Desulfofalx alkaliphila DSM 12257: one gene and its partner. Each later gene encodes a partner of the first gene's protein in a complex. Links are inferred from orthologs where the notes say so. Each region holds a gene or a part of one and is shown in the gene's direction. Other genes may lie near its edges.

Evidence for each region.
Region 2: the proteins of tig (region 1) and rpsG are in contact, whole or in part, in a crystal structure (PDB 3GTY), measured with the Thermotoga maritima proteins. The link is inferred for Desulfofalx alkaliphila DSM 12257 from one-to-one orthologs. Residues at the interface, in WP_004081061.1 of Thermotoga maritima: Glu122, Val124, Val129, Leu130, Tyr133, Glu188, Gly259, Ile262, Tyr263, Glu266, Ser270, Glu273, Gln274, Glu277, Arg308, Gln311, Ile312, Ser315, Tyr316, Glu325, Arg329, Arg336, Leu363, Phe366, Trp367, Arg373, Leu377, Arg381, Leu384, Glu387; in WP_004081843.1 of Thermotoga maritima: Lys34, Lys52, Lys55, Glu59, Arg62, Gln63, Glu66, Asn67, Lys69, Val71, Arg95, Ala109, Lys110, Lys111, Gly112, Arg113, Pro114, Glu117, Glu121, Ile124, Ala125, Tyr127, Asn128, Asn129, Thr130, Gly131, Lys135, Asp139, Arg142, Met143.

Annotation. Positions count from the first base shown.
Region 1 is NZ_JONT01000001.1:68,984-78,483, forward strand. What follows is about bases 3,458-6,319. They hold tig (trigger factor), read left to right. Parts: upstream 3,458-4,167; coding sequence 4,168-5,472; downstream 5,473-6,319. Other genes in these bases: clpP (ATP-dependent Clp endopeptidase proteolytic subunit ClpP), read left to right, coding at 5,544-6,134; clpX (ATP-dependent Clp protease ATP-binding subunit ClpX), read left to right, coding at 6,150-6,319. In the rest of the region: BR02_RS0100340 (PRC-barrel domain-containing protein), read left to right, coding at 1-578; BR02_RS0100345 (VanW family protein), read left to right, coding at 565-1,923; RNA polymerase sporulation sigma factor SigK, read right to left, coding at 1,956-2,660; BR02_RS0100355 (HIT family protein), read left to right, coding at 2,882-3,361; more of clpX, read left to right, coding at 6,320-7,400; ATP-dependent protease LonB, read left to right, coding at 7,560-9,275; lon (endopeptidase La), read left to right, coding at 9,476-9,500. UniProt on the Bacillus subtilis protein: Involved in protein export. Acts as a chaperone by maintaining the newly synthesized protein in an open conformation. Functions as a peptidyl-prolyl cis-trans isomerase.
Region 2 is NZ_JONT01000033.1:329-4,351, reverse strand. What follows is about bases 1-2,711. They hold rpsG (30S ribosomal protein S7), read left to right. Parts: upstream 1-976; coding sequence 977-1,447; downstream 1,448-2,711. Other genes in these bases: fusA (elongation factor G), read left to right, coding at 1,465-2,711; rpsL (30S ribosomal protein S12), read left to right, coding at 544-915; BR02_RS0111995 (ribosomal L7Ae/L30e/S12e/Gadd45 family protein), read left to right, coding at 235-486; rpoC (DNA-directed RNA polymerase subunit beta'), read left to right, coding at 1-81. In the rest of the region: more of fusA, read left to right, coding at 2,712-3,537.

The DNA of each region.
Region 1 (9,500 bases):
TTGTTGGCATTGGGGAAGATGCCTTAACCATTAGAAATCAAGACAAGGTTATTCCCTTTTCATCCAGTGCTGAGGCACTAAAACTGTTAGAAAAGGATGTTAAAATTATTAACAGCAAAGTAATGACTGAAAAAGGCACCATTGTGGGCACAGTGAGTGAAATAGCCGTGGATGAAGATACGGGTAAAATCATAGGAAGTCAGTGGATACCCAATGGCCAGCAGCAGCCGGCAGGGTACATCACTGCCGACACGGTTATAACCTACGGGCGGGATATGATTATTGTAACCAAAGACTTTCAACAAGGGCTGACAGATGATGTATCTAAAGAAGAATTGGTGGCAGAACAAGAACCGGTGGCAGAACAAGAACCAATGCCTGAACAAGATCCCTTAAAATTCTTTGAAGACCAACAAAACCAGTACTTAATTGGGCGCAGAGTAACCAGTGCAATAGTTGCTGATGATGGCGAAGTTATAGCCAAAGAGGGAGATATTGTAACACCTGGAATAATTGAAATGGCCAATGCAGCCGGTAAATACGTGGAATTAACGTTGAATACCGTTGAAGAAAATTAGTATTGCCCTCATTGCAGCCACCTTGCTGTTGGGGCAGTTTGTTATCGGGGTTGCTCTAGCCACAGCCGTGATGAATCACCAATACAAAGGGAAAATTTTGCCAGGTACCACCATCAGTGGTGTTGCGGTGGGGGGCCTTAATAAAAACGAGGCCATGAACGAAATAATGCTTAGGTACCCCCAGCCAACTGCAGACAGTATTTTGGTAATAACTGACGGTGAAGAAGGTATTTATGAGATAACATTTGGCGAAATTGCCTTCGGTTATAAATACCAGGAGGCTGTGGATAAGGCCTTTCAATTAGGTAAAGAAATCTCTCCCTTATGGCAAGTAAAGGAATTTTACCGGGTTGTAGCAGGTAAGGTCGATATTCCCTTGGGAGTTAGTTTTGACAAAGAAGCCTTTAGCCAGGTTTTAGCTGAACTAAATAATCAGTATAGCCGCCAACCTCAAAATGCCCAGATAGCCTACGCTGAAGATCAGGTGGTGTTACTGCCGGAGACCTTGGGCAGGGAAATAGATGTCGAGGCCACTGTAAATAGGCTGGCCCGGGTGGAGCCGGGTGACCTCAAGGCAGAGTTGGTGTTTAATTCCCTTATACCTCAACTAACCAGTGAAGATTTAAAAGACATAAATTCTCGGTTAAGTATTTATGTTACTTCCTTTGATAACACAAACCCTAACAGAGTACATAATTTGAAGTTAGCCAGTGATAAGATAAATAATACCTTAATAAAACCCGGTGATGAGATGTCACTGAACAAGGTATTGGGACCGAGAACACCGGAAACGGGGTATAAAAAAGCCCCGGTGATAGTCGGCTCAAAACTTACGGAGGCCTATGGCGGCGGAGTGTGTCAAGTGGTTACTACCCTCTATAATGCCGTGGACCTTGCCGGGCTAGAGGTGTTAGAGCGGCACACACACACCATACCGGTAAATTATGTGCCTGTGGGCAGGGACGCAACCATTGCGGGGGATATTCTTGATTTTAGATTTAAAAACAGCGGTAAAAAACCGGTGTTAATTTCCAGTGAATTGGAAGATAATAAAATTGTGGTAACAATACTGGGCCACAGGGATGATGCCAATAGCATTGAATACAGTACTGAAACGATACGTGAAGTGATTAAATATGACACCGTGTATAAGGTTGATGAGAGTTTAAAACCCGGCGAAATAAAGGTGGTCAAACCCGGCCGTGAGGGTTACGAAATCACCACCTATGAGGTGACGGTGATAAATAATGTGGTGGTGGAACGTAAAGAAATATCCCACCATAGAGAAGAACCCGAAGATGCTTTGATTTACCTGTCACCACAGGATAAACAAATAAGGAAATAATAAAAGGCGCCTTAGGGCGCCTTTTAACACTGTCAGCAGGAGGTGGCCATTAACTGGACTAACTTCCTTAAACCTTTAGTTTCGATGCGGGAGACGTAAGACCGAGAGATGCCCATATCTTTGGCAATTTCTCTTTGACATTGTGGTTCTTGCCCGTTCAGGCCGTAACGCTGGATAAGAACGGTTCGCTCTTTTACTGGCAGCATGGCCAGGGCTTCCTTTAAGCGGGCCAACTCTTGAATGTTTTCCACTTCTTCATATACTGCTTCGGGGTCGGTGCCCAGGCAATTGGACCAGGTTAATTCATTACCTTCCTGATCCCATCCCACGGGCTGTTCTAAAGAGACCAGTACGTTATCCTTTTGTTTGCTTCGTAAGCACATTAATATTTCATTATGTATACACCGGGATGCATATGTAGAAAATTTTGAGCGTTCAACATCAAAGGTGTTAATTGCTTTAATAAGCCCTATGGTGCCGATAGATATTAAATCGTCGTAGCTTTCGTTGGTTGTTTCCTTATACTTTTTGCCGATATGGGCCACCAGGCGTAGGTTGTGTTCCACCAATATATTAAAGGCTTCCTTATCACCGGCTTGGTACCTTTTAAAGTACATTATGGTTTCCTCAGCACTGAGTGGTTTTTTAAAACTGTTGTTAACCACATAAGAAATTAACAAAGTTAAGCCGTTTATCAGGGATAAACCGAGCAAAATAGAACCCAACCCACCAAACATTAGCGAACCCCCTTTGAAAAGATAGCAGGTGTTTTATACTATGTTGGCTCAATGAAAATGGTGCAGAAATTTCACAGAAAAATGTTGGAAAATAGTATATAAATGGCCGTGCACAATGCCATTAATACCAAGGGGCAGTGGCAGGAAAAAATAACCCCCATATAGAAAAACTTATACCAAGGGATTGTTACAAAAAACACATACTGATAGGGGGATTGAATATGGAACGTATTTGGGCACCTTGGCGTACCGTGTATATTGGGAAGGATCACGGGTCACAGTGTATTTTTTGTGACAAGCTGGAGTCCGCAAATGATGAAGAAAACCATGTGTTGCTGCGGGGAGATAAAACCTTTGTGTGTTTAAACATCTATCCCTATAATAACGGGCATTTATTAATTGCTCCTAAAAGGCATGTGGGAGATATAACTGACTTGGATGAAGAAGAATCTTTAGAGCTGTTTCAAATGACCCAAAAGATGGTGGCGCTCTTGCGCAAAGCTTTTAACCCAGAGGGATTTAACGTGGGCGTAAATTTAGGTAAAATAGCCGGGGCAGGTGTTCCGGGGCATTTTCACATCCATGTGGTACCCCGCTGGGGCGGAGACACTAACTTTATGCCTGTAATAGGTGATGTGCGGGTAATTTCAGAAGGATTGAATATGACCTTTGAAAAGTTAAAAGAAGCCCTTGAGGATTAATGGGAGAATAGATAATTGCCGTACACCCGGGTAAACCCTAGGCTAAAAACAGCAAACCGGCAATTTCCTTTAAAAAACAATTGACAACCCATGTGGTTTTTGTTAAGATAATTCTTGCGAGTTCGATTGAATAATGTGGTGGATATAGCTCAGTTGGTTAGAGCGCCAGATTGTGGCTCTGGAGGCCGTGGGTTCGAGTCCCATTATCCACCCCATAAATTTTATACGCTGGGGCGTAGCCAAGCGGTAAGGCAGCGGTCTTTGGAATCGTCATGCGTTGGTTCGAATCCAGCCGCCCCAGCCATTTCACTTTTGTGAGCCATTAGCTCAGGCGGTAGAGCACCTGACTTTTAATCAGGGTGTCGATGGTTCGAGTCCATCATGGCTCACCATTAATTTTTTTTGCGGACGTGGCGGAACTGGCAGACGCGCTGGACTTAGGATCCAGTGGTTCACCCCGTGAGGGTTCGACTCCCTCCGTCCGCACCACCTTGTACAGAATAACATTCATTCTATTGACAAACCAGAGGTATTTATTGCATACTAGTATTGCGTAATAAGGATTTTATTACCAGGGTAAAAAATACCCTGGTATTTTGTTTTTAATTGTTAAAGCAAAATTTAACAGCATAATAAAACTAAAGGAATACCGGAAGGAAATTAATACAACATGTAGAATTATTTTATGTTATTGCAAAGGTTTTTTGGTTAAAATAGATAGTATTATGATTATTATGGTAAAATTATCAAGCAAAGTAAAAGTTATCTTTTAATGAATACATATATTAAGGGGGAGCACGTAAATAATGAAAGCAACTGCAGAGAAGTTGGAGAAAAATGAAGTATTGCTAGAAATAGAAGTTGATGACGAAAGGTTCTCCAAAGCATTAAACCGGGCATACAAAAAAATTGCTAAACAAGTAAACATTCCAGGTTTTCGTAAAGGAAAGGCACCTAAAGTAATGATAGACCGCTATGTGGGACAGGAAGCAGTTTATCATGAAGTTGTAGAGGATGTATTCCCAAGTGTTTACCAAGAAGCCATAGAAAAGACAGAAATATCACCGATTGGCCAGCCTGAGGTTGAAAAAATACAGGCAGAGGAAGGTAAGCCCTTGGTATTTAAGTTAAAAGTTCCTGTTAAGCCTGAGGTGAATTTAGGTCAATACAAGGGATTTGATATAGAGAAGCCCGCTGTGGAGGTTACAGACGAGGATGTTCAGCAAGAATTAGAACGCATGCAAAACCGTCATGCCAAGCTTGTTTCCGTTGAAGAGGGGGAACTGGCAGATGGAGACACAGCAATGATAGACTTTACCGGCTATGTAGACGGTGAGGCATTTGAAGGCGGTCATGCAGAGAACTACCCGCTGGTGGTAGGCTCGAGTTCATTTATTCCGGGCTTTGAAGAGCAATTGGTGGGTATGAAGATTAACGAAGAAAAAGATGTCACCGTTACCTTCCCAGAAGAATATCATGCTGATAATCTGGCAGGTAAAGAAGCGGTGTTTAAAGTTAAGCTGGTAGGTATTAAACGCAAGGAATTAAACCCCCTAGACGATGAGTTTGCTAAAGATGTAAGTGAATTTGATACCCTGGAAGAATTAAAGACAGACATTTTGAATAAGTTAAGGGAAGAAAGGGAACGTCAAGCCAATGCCAAAGTAAACCGTGAGGCTTTGGAAAAGGCGGTAGAAGAGGCTGAGGTAGAAATACCGGACGTTATGATTGAAAATCGGTTGGACGAAATGGTAAGCAATATGGAAAACCGCTTACGTACCCAAGGCATCCAGCTGGAACAATATTTACAATATACCAACTCAAATATTGATGACCTGCGCGACAAAATGAGAGAAGATGCTCATACAACGGTGTTGCAAGAACTGGTCTTGGATGCAATTGCAAAGGCGGAAGGAATTACTGCCACCGATGACGAAGTAGAAACTGAAATTGCCATGATGGCACCCCAATTCAATAAAGAACCGGCTGAGTTAAAGCTGACACTGGAGGCCTTGGGTGACCTAAAGATGGTTAAAGAAGATATTACAAGACGCAAAACCATGAAGTTTTTAATGGAGCAAGCAAACGTAATTGAAAAGGCGGCAGAGTAAACGGTATTCAGGGCTCAATAACTTTGAGCCCTAAAGATGTATTACACACTGGCTTTTAGGAGGCGACTCAAGTGTCTCATTTGGTACCAATTGTTGTGGAACAAACCAACCGCGGTGAGCGTTCTTATGATATTTACTCCCGATTATTAAAAGACCGCATAATATTTATTGGTGGCGCCATTGATGATCATGTGGCAAATTTAATTATTGCCCAATTATTGTTTTTGGAAGCTGAAGACCCTGCAAAGGACATTAACATTTATATTAATTCTCCGGGTGGGGTAGTAACAGCCGGTATGGCTATATACGATACAATACAATATATTAAGCCGTCGGTATCTACCATCTGCTTGGGCCAAGCTGCCAGCATGGGCTCTTTCTTGTTGGCTGCCGGTACAAAGGGTAAGCGCTATGCGTTGCCCTATTCGAGAATTATGATTCACCAGCCATTGGGCGGTGTTCAGGGCCAGGCCACTGATATTGACATTCACGCTAAAGAAATCCTGCGAATGAAACAGGTGTTGAATGATTTGTTGGCTAAACATACCGGCCAACCGCTGGAAAAAATTAGCGTAGATACTGAAAGAGACTTTTTCATGTCGGCAGAGCAGGCTAAGGAGTACGGTATCATTGATGAAGTGATACATGCTCGGAAGAAATAAAAAAGAGGTGGAATAATGGTTAACGAGAAAGGCCAATTAAAGTGTTCTTTCTGTGGGAAATTACAGGACCAGGTTAAGAAACTTGTGGCTGGGCCAGGAGTGTATATTTGCGATGAGTGCATAGAACTCTGCAATGAAATTATTGAGGAAGAATTAAATGAAGATTTTGGCCTAGACCTAGCCGATATTCCCAAGCCAAAAGAGATTAAGGAAATACTGGATCAATATGTTATTGGCCAGGAAGAAGCTAAAAAATCAATGGCTGTGGCTGTATACAACCACTACAAGCGCATTAACTTGGGTGGAAAAGTAGATGATGTAGAATTGCAAAAGAGCAATATAGTGATGCTGGGGCCCACCGGAAGCGGTAAAACGCTGCTGGCTCAAACACTGGCGCGCCTGTTGAACGTGCCCTTTGCAATTGCCGATGCCACCTCTCTTACCGAAGCTGGTTATGTTGGTGAAGATGTCGAGAACATCTTGTTAAAACTAATCCAAGCTGCTGACTACGATGTTGAAAAGGCAGAAAAAGGTATTGTATACATTGATGAAATAGATAAAATTGCTCGCAAGTCTGAGAATCCTTCCATTACCAGAGATGTTTCCGGTGAAGGGGTACAACAAGCACTGCTGAAAATTCTTGAAGGAACTGTTGCCAGCGTTCCTCCCCAAGGGGGCCGCAAGCATCCACATCAAGAATTTATACAGCTTGATACCACCAATATACTGTTTATTTGCGGCGGTGCCTTTGACGGCATTGACAGCATCATCCAAAACCGTATTGGTAAAAAGACAATGGGCTTTGGGGCAGAAATTAAAACCAAGGAAGAAAAGAAAATTGGCGAAATACTGCGCAATGTATTGCCGGAAGATTTGCTGAAGTACGGCCTCATTCCTGAATTTGTGGGCCGGCTGCCGGTTATTGTAACCCTTGATGCCCTAGACGAAGAGGCATTAATCCGAATACTTACGGAACCCAAAAACGCCCTCACCAAACAGTATGAAAAGCTCTTTGAGCTGGATGGCGTCAGCTTAGAATTCCAGGAAGATGCCTTAATGGCAGTGGCTGAACTGGCATTGAAACGCAACACCGGTGCCAGGGGTCTGCGGGCCATCATAGAGGAAGTAATGTTAGACGTTATGTACGATATACCGTCTAGGGATGATATATCCAAATGTGTTATTACCAAGGATTGCATCCAAAAGAAAGAAGCCCCAATAATAATGACAACAGACCGCAAAAAGAAAAAAGAAGAAAGTGCTTAAGAGGCTGCGCCTAGGCGCAGCTTTTTTTATGTAATTTATGGTAATATTGCGGATAATTTTCTTTCAATAAGTAATAATACTAGATAACAAGAAATTTACATTTAAAGTTTAATTCAATATTACCGGGGCTGACAGCCCCGGTTTTAAGGGGGTTTCTGTATGCATGAATTAACAGGCTTTGGGGGTCTAGTATCCTTCATACAATTATTCTTTGCGGTTGTTATCGGCCTGTACTTTTGGAACTTACTCAAAACCCAACAGGGAAATAAAAATGCGGTGGAACGTGAATCCCGAAAAGAAATGGAAAAATTACAGCGCCTTAGGGCGGTAAAGTTGACGGAGCCGCTTGCTGAAAAAACCAGGCCCACCAGTTTTGAGGAGATAATCGGTCAAGACGAAGGTTTAAAATCATTAAGGGCGGCATTGTGCGGGCCAAACCCCCAGCACGTGCTGGTGTATGGGCCGCCGGGGGTCGGTAAGACAGCTGCCGCCAGGGTAGTGCTGGAAGAGGCTAAAAAAATCAGCGCCTCTCCCTTTAAAGAAAATGCTAAATTTGTCGAAATAGATGCCTGCACCGCCAGATTTGACGATCGGGGAATAGCAGATCCCCTCATAGGATCGGTACACGACCCCATTTACCAAGGGGCGGGACCAATGGGAATGGCGGGCATTCCGCAGCCAAAACCGGGGGCGGTGACCAAAGCCCACGGGGGCTTGCTATTTATTGATGAAATAGGTGAACTGCATCCGGTGCAGATGAATAAACTATTAAAGGTACTGGAAGACCGCAAGGTGTTTTTGGAAAGCTCATATTATAGCTCTGAGGATACAAATATACCGCAGCACATTCATGACATATTTCAAAACGGCTTGCCCGCCGACTTTCGCATGGTGGGGGCCACAACCCGTACCCCTGAAGAGATTCCGCCGGCCATCCGGTCCAGGTGCCTGGAAATTTTCTTTCGGCCCTTGCTAAGTGAAGAAATAGGCATTATTGCCGGCAATGCCGCCGAAAAGATTAACATGCCCATGGAAGAAGGCGCCCTTGATGTTATTAAACGCTACGCCACCAATGGCCGTGAGGCGGTAAACATTGTACAAATAGCCGCCGGTATTGCCATCACTGAAGGCAGAAAAGAAATTTTGGTAAGTGATATTGAATGGGTAATTCACAGTGGGCGCTACTCTCCCAGAATGGAAAAACAAGTACCCCCGGAACCGCAGGTGGGTGTTGTTAACGGCCTGGCGGTATTTGGGCCTAACCTGGGCACTATCTTAGAAGTGGAGGCCGGCGCCATTCCAGTTCCCAAGGGCCAAGGTAAAATCATTGTTACCGGCATGGTGGAAGAGGAAGAAATGGGCGGCGGCGGCAGGATGGTGCGCCGCAAAAGCATGGCCCGGGGCTCGGTGGAAAACGTACTTACCGTTCTTCGCCGTGCCAAGGATGTGGATTATCGGGATTATGACATCCATATTAACTTTCCCGGGGGTGCACCGGTTGACGGTCCGTCGGCGGGGGTAACAATAGCCACTGCGGTGTATTCGGCCATTACCGGTGTGCCTGTGGATAACAAGGTTGCAATGACAGGTGAAGTATCTATTAGGGGTATGATAAAACCGGTGGGCGGCGTGGTGGCCAAAGTAAATGCTGCCCGCCTGGCAGGAGCCACCAAGGTATTTATTCCCGCAGAAAATAATCAGAAGTTATTTTCTGAAATGGAGGGAATTGAAGTTATTCCAGTGGAAAGACTAGAAGAAGTGATAAATGGGGCTCTGCTATACCAAAGGCAGACAGATGCCCAAACTAAGTTAGCCAATCCGGTGGAATTGCTCAGTGCTTCATTTCTTCCGGGGCCGGTTGTTCCAAAATCCTAACAGGGTAGACAGGTGATGATCTATGCTCATTGTTCAACATTAGCTACTAAAAATTCAAGAAACCCAGTTTTTACTGGGTTTCTCAGTGTTTTAACAATTATTGTTTTGGCAGTTGCTGGTTGTTATGATAAAATATTTGCATCATAACTTTATGCTTCAAAGCACCAGTGATAACATTAGAAACTAGGAGGTGCAATAAAATGGAACCCACTGAAAGAGTCTTGC
Region 2 (4,023 bases), on another replicon or contig:
GAGCAAGCAGATGAAGAAGCGGGTATTCAAGGGGAACAAAAAATAGACAGCCTTGAAGATGGGGTAATGGTGGAGCCATAAGAGCTCCACCCTAATCCCTCTAAGCAAACAAGGGGTCATAAATACTTTGAAATTGATAGACTTTATGGAATACTCACTTATAATATAAAAATATTGACAACGAATCTTGCTGGTGTTATTATATACGAGTGTCTGGCATCTGGGGGTTTTTGTATGTCCATTAAAAGACTCGCCAATGCCCGCCAAAAGACAGTTGGTGCTAAACAAACGATGAAGGCTGTGGAAAAGGGGCGGGCTAAGGTGGTATATGTGGCCAAAAACGCCGAGAGGCGCGTCACAGAACCAATAATAAAGGTCTGCCAAGATAAAGCCATACCTATCGAAGAGGTAGAAAGTATGCAGCTGCTGGGCAAGACCTGTGGTATTGAAGTGCGTTGTGCCGTGGCGTCAATTATTGAAGATTAGATTATATAAATTGTTTATCCCATAGTTTTACTTTGGGAAGGAGGTGTAAACTGATAAATGCCAACCTTTAGCCAACTTATTCGTAAAGGTAGGGAGATGCAAACAGGTCAATCCAACTCCCCTGCCCTGAAAAACAGTCCGCAAAAACGTGGAGTTTGCACGAGGGTTTACACTACAACCCCTAAAAAGCCAAACTCTGCCTTGCGTAAAGTTGCCAGGGTTCGCCTTACAAACGGTATTGAAGTAACCTCCTACATTCCAGGTATTGGTCATAACTTACAAGAGCACTCCGTGGTACTGGTTCGTGGAGGACGTGTTAAGGACATACCAGGTGTGCGTTACCATATTGTTCGGGGCGCGCTGGATACCGCCGGTGTGCAAAATCGAAACCAAGCACGTTCTAAATATGGCGCTAAAAAGGCTAAGTAGTGATATATAAATATGTGAACATAAGTTTTAAAGATAAAGCTTTAGCAAAGGGGGGGAAATAGTGCCCAGAAGAGGTGATATTCCCAAGCGGGAAGTACTGCCGGATCCCGTATACAACAGCAAGGTTGTAACTAAACTAATAAATCAAATTATGCTCGATGGCAAACGCGGAATTGCAGAAAGAATTGTATACGATGCCTTTGATATTGTCCGTGACAAAACCGGCAAAGACCCATTAGAGGTATTCGAAGAAGCCATGAAAAATGTAATGCCGGTATTGGAAGTTAAAGCCCGCAGAGTTGGTGGTGCGAACTACCAGGTGCCTGTTGAAGTGCGTCACGAACGCCGCCAGACACTGGGTATTCGTTGGCTCACCAAATACACTCGCGAGCGTTCAGGAAGAAGCATGGCCGAAAAACTGGCCAATGAACTAATGGATGCAGCACAAAACACCGGTGGTGCTGTGAAAAAACGCGAAGATACACATAAAATGGCAGAAGCTAACAAGGCATTTGCGCATTACAGGTGGTAAGGTAAGGAGGAAAAGAAATGTCCCGTAGGTTTCCATTAGAGCGTACACGCAACATAGGTATTATGGCCCATATTGACGCCGGGAAGACCACTACCACTGAGCGCATTTTGTTTTACACTGGTAGGGTACACAAACTTGGTGAAACGCATGATGGTTCAGCGACAATGGACTGGATGGTTCAAGAGCAGGAGAGAGGAATTACTATTACATCTGCTGCCACAACGTGCCAATGGCGTGAACATTGTATAAACATTATTGATACGCCAGGCCACGTGGACTTTACCGTGGAAGTTGAGCGCTCACTCCGTGTTTTGGATGGTGCGGTGGCGGTGTTTTGTTCAGTGGGTGGAGTTGAGCCCCAGTCTGAAACAGTATGGAGACAGGCAGACAAGTATCGTGTGCCCAGAATTGCTTACATTAACAAGATGGATCGCGTAGGCGCAGACTTTTACCGCGGCTTAGAAATGATGCGGGATAGGTTGGGCGCTAATCCGGTTCCCGTTCAACTGCCCATTGGAGTTGAAGAAAACTTTAAGGGCGTTGTTGATTTGGTTAGTAATAAAGCAAGAATATACGTTGATGACTTAGGGACCCAAAGTGAAGAAACAGAAATTCCTGAAGACATGAAGGAATTGGTAGAAGAGTACCGCGAAAAATTGCTGGAAGCTGTTGCTGAAAGCGACGAAGAACTGATGATTAAGTACCTTGAGGGTGAAGAACTCACCGAAGAGGAAATAAAGCTTGGAATCCGCAAGGGGACCTTGGCGGTAAAAATGATACCTGTTTTGGCAGGATCATCCTTTAAAAACAAAGGTGTGCAGCCTTTGTTAGACGCCATTGTGGATTATATGCCGGCCCCCACAGACGTGCCTGCCATCAGCGGTATCAACCCCAATACCGGTGATGAAGATCGCAGGATACCAAGGGATGATGAGCCTTTTTCTGCCCTGGCTTTTAAGATCATGGCAGATCCCTATGTTGGTAAATTAACTTTCTTTAGGGTTTATTCCGGCTCTTTAAAATCCGGTTCCTACATCTTTAACTCCACAAAGGGTAAAAAAGAACGTGTGGGGCGTATATTGCGGATGCATGCCAATCACCGTGAGGAGTTGGATGCGGTATACGCAGGCGAAATAGCAGCCGCTGTGGGCTTAAAGTTTACCGGCACAGGGGATACACTCTGCGATGAAAAAAGCCCCATTATTCTGGAGTCAATGGAATTTCCAGAGCCGGTCATAGATGTGGCTATTGAACCCAAAACCAAGGGTGATCAAGATAAGCTGGGGGTTGCTCTACAAAAATTGTCAGAGGAAGACCCCACCTTTAAGACTCACACAAACACTGAAACCGGCCAAACCATTATTTCCGGCATGGGCGAACTGCACTTGGAAGTTATTGTAGACCGCTTGTTGCGGGAATTTAAGGTTGGAGCCAATGTGGGCAAACCGCAGGTTGCTTATAAAGAAACCATCAAAAAAGCGGTTAAGGCCGAAGGCAAATTTGTTCGCCAGTCTGGTGGCCGGGGTCAATATGGGCACTGCTGTATTGAACTGGAACCTTTAGAGCCCGGTGCCGGCTATGAATTTGTTAACAAAATAGTGGGTGGAGTTGTTCCCAAAGAGTATATACCGGCCATTGATGCGGGTATTCGCGAGGCGATGGAAACCGGAGTGTTAGCCGGGTATCCTATGCTGGATGTGCGGGTAACACTGTACGATGGTTCATACCATGACGTAGACTCTTCGGAAATGGCCTTTAAGGTGGCAGGCTCTATGGCCTTTAAGGATGGGGCCAAAAAAGCGTCACCGGTGCTGCTTGAACCGATTATGAAGGTTGAAGTTGTGGTGGGCGAAGAGTATATGGGCGACGTGATGGGTGACATTAACAGCCGCCGCGGCCGTATAGAGGCCATGGATCAAAGGGGTAATGCCCGGGTAATTAACGCCCTTGTGCCCCTGTCAGAAATGTTTGGTTATGCAACTGAACTGCGTTCCAGAACCCAGGGTAGAGGGCAGTATACAATGCAGTTCTCTCACTATGAAGAAGTTCCTAAAAACATAGCTGAGGATATTATTTCTCATCAAGGCTAAGTTTTAAATTAACACTTAATATTTAATTTTTTTCCCAAGGAGGAGAGTTACCAATGGCAAAGGAAAAATTTGAGCGGAATAAGGTGCACGTAAATATTGGAACCATCGGTCACGTTGACCACGGTAAAACCACACTGACCGCTGCTATTACTTCAGTGCTGGCCTCCGCCGGTGGCGCACAACTTAAAAAGTATGATGAAATTGACAATGCTCCGGAAGAAAGGGAGCGCGGTATCACCATCAACACCTCACACGTTGAGTATGAAACTGAAAACCGTCACTATGCACACGTTGACTGCCCTGGTCACGCCGACTATGTTAAGAACATGATTACCGGTGCTGCCCAGATGGACGGAGCCATATTGGTTGTATCAGCCGCAGACGGTCCCATGCCCCAAACCCGTGAGCACATTTTGCTGTCCCGTCAGGTGGGCGTGCCCTACATCTGCGTATTCTTGAACAAGGCAGACATGGTAGACGACGAAG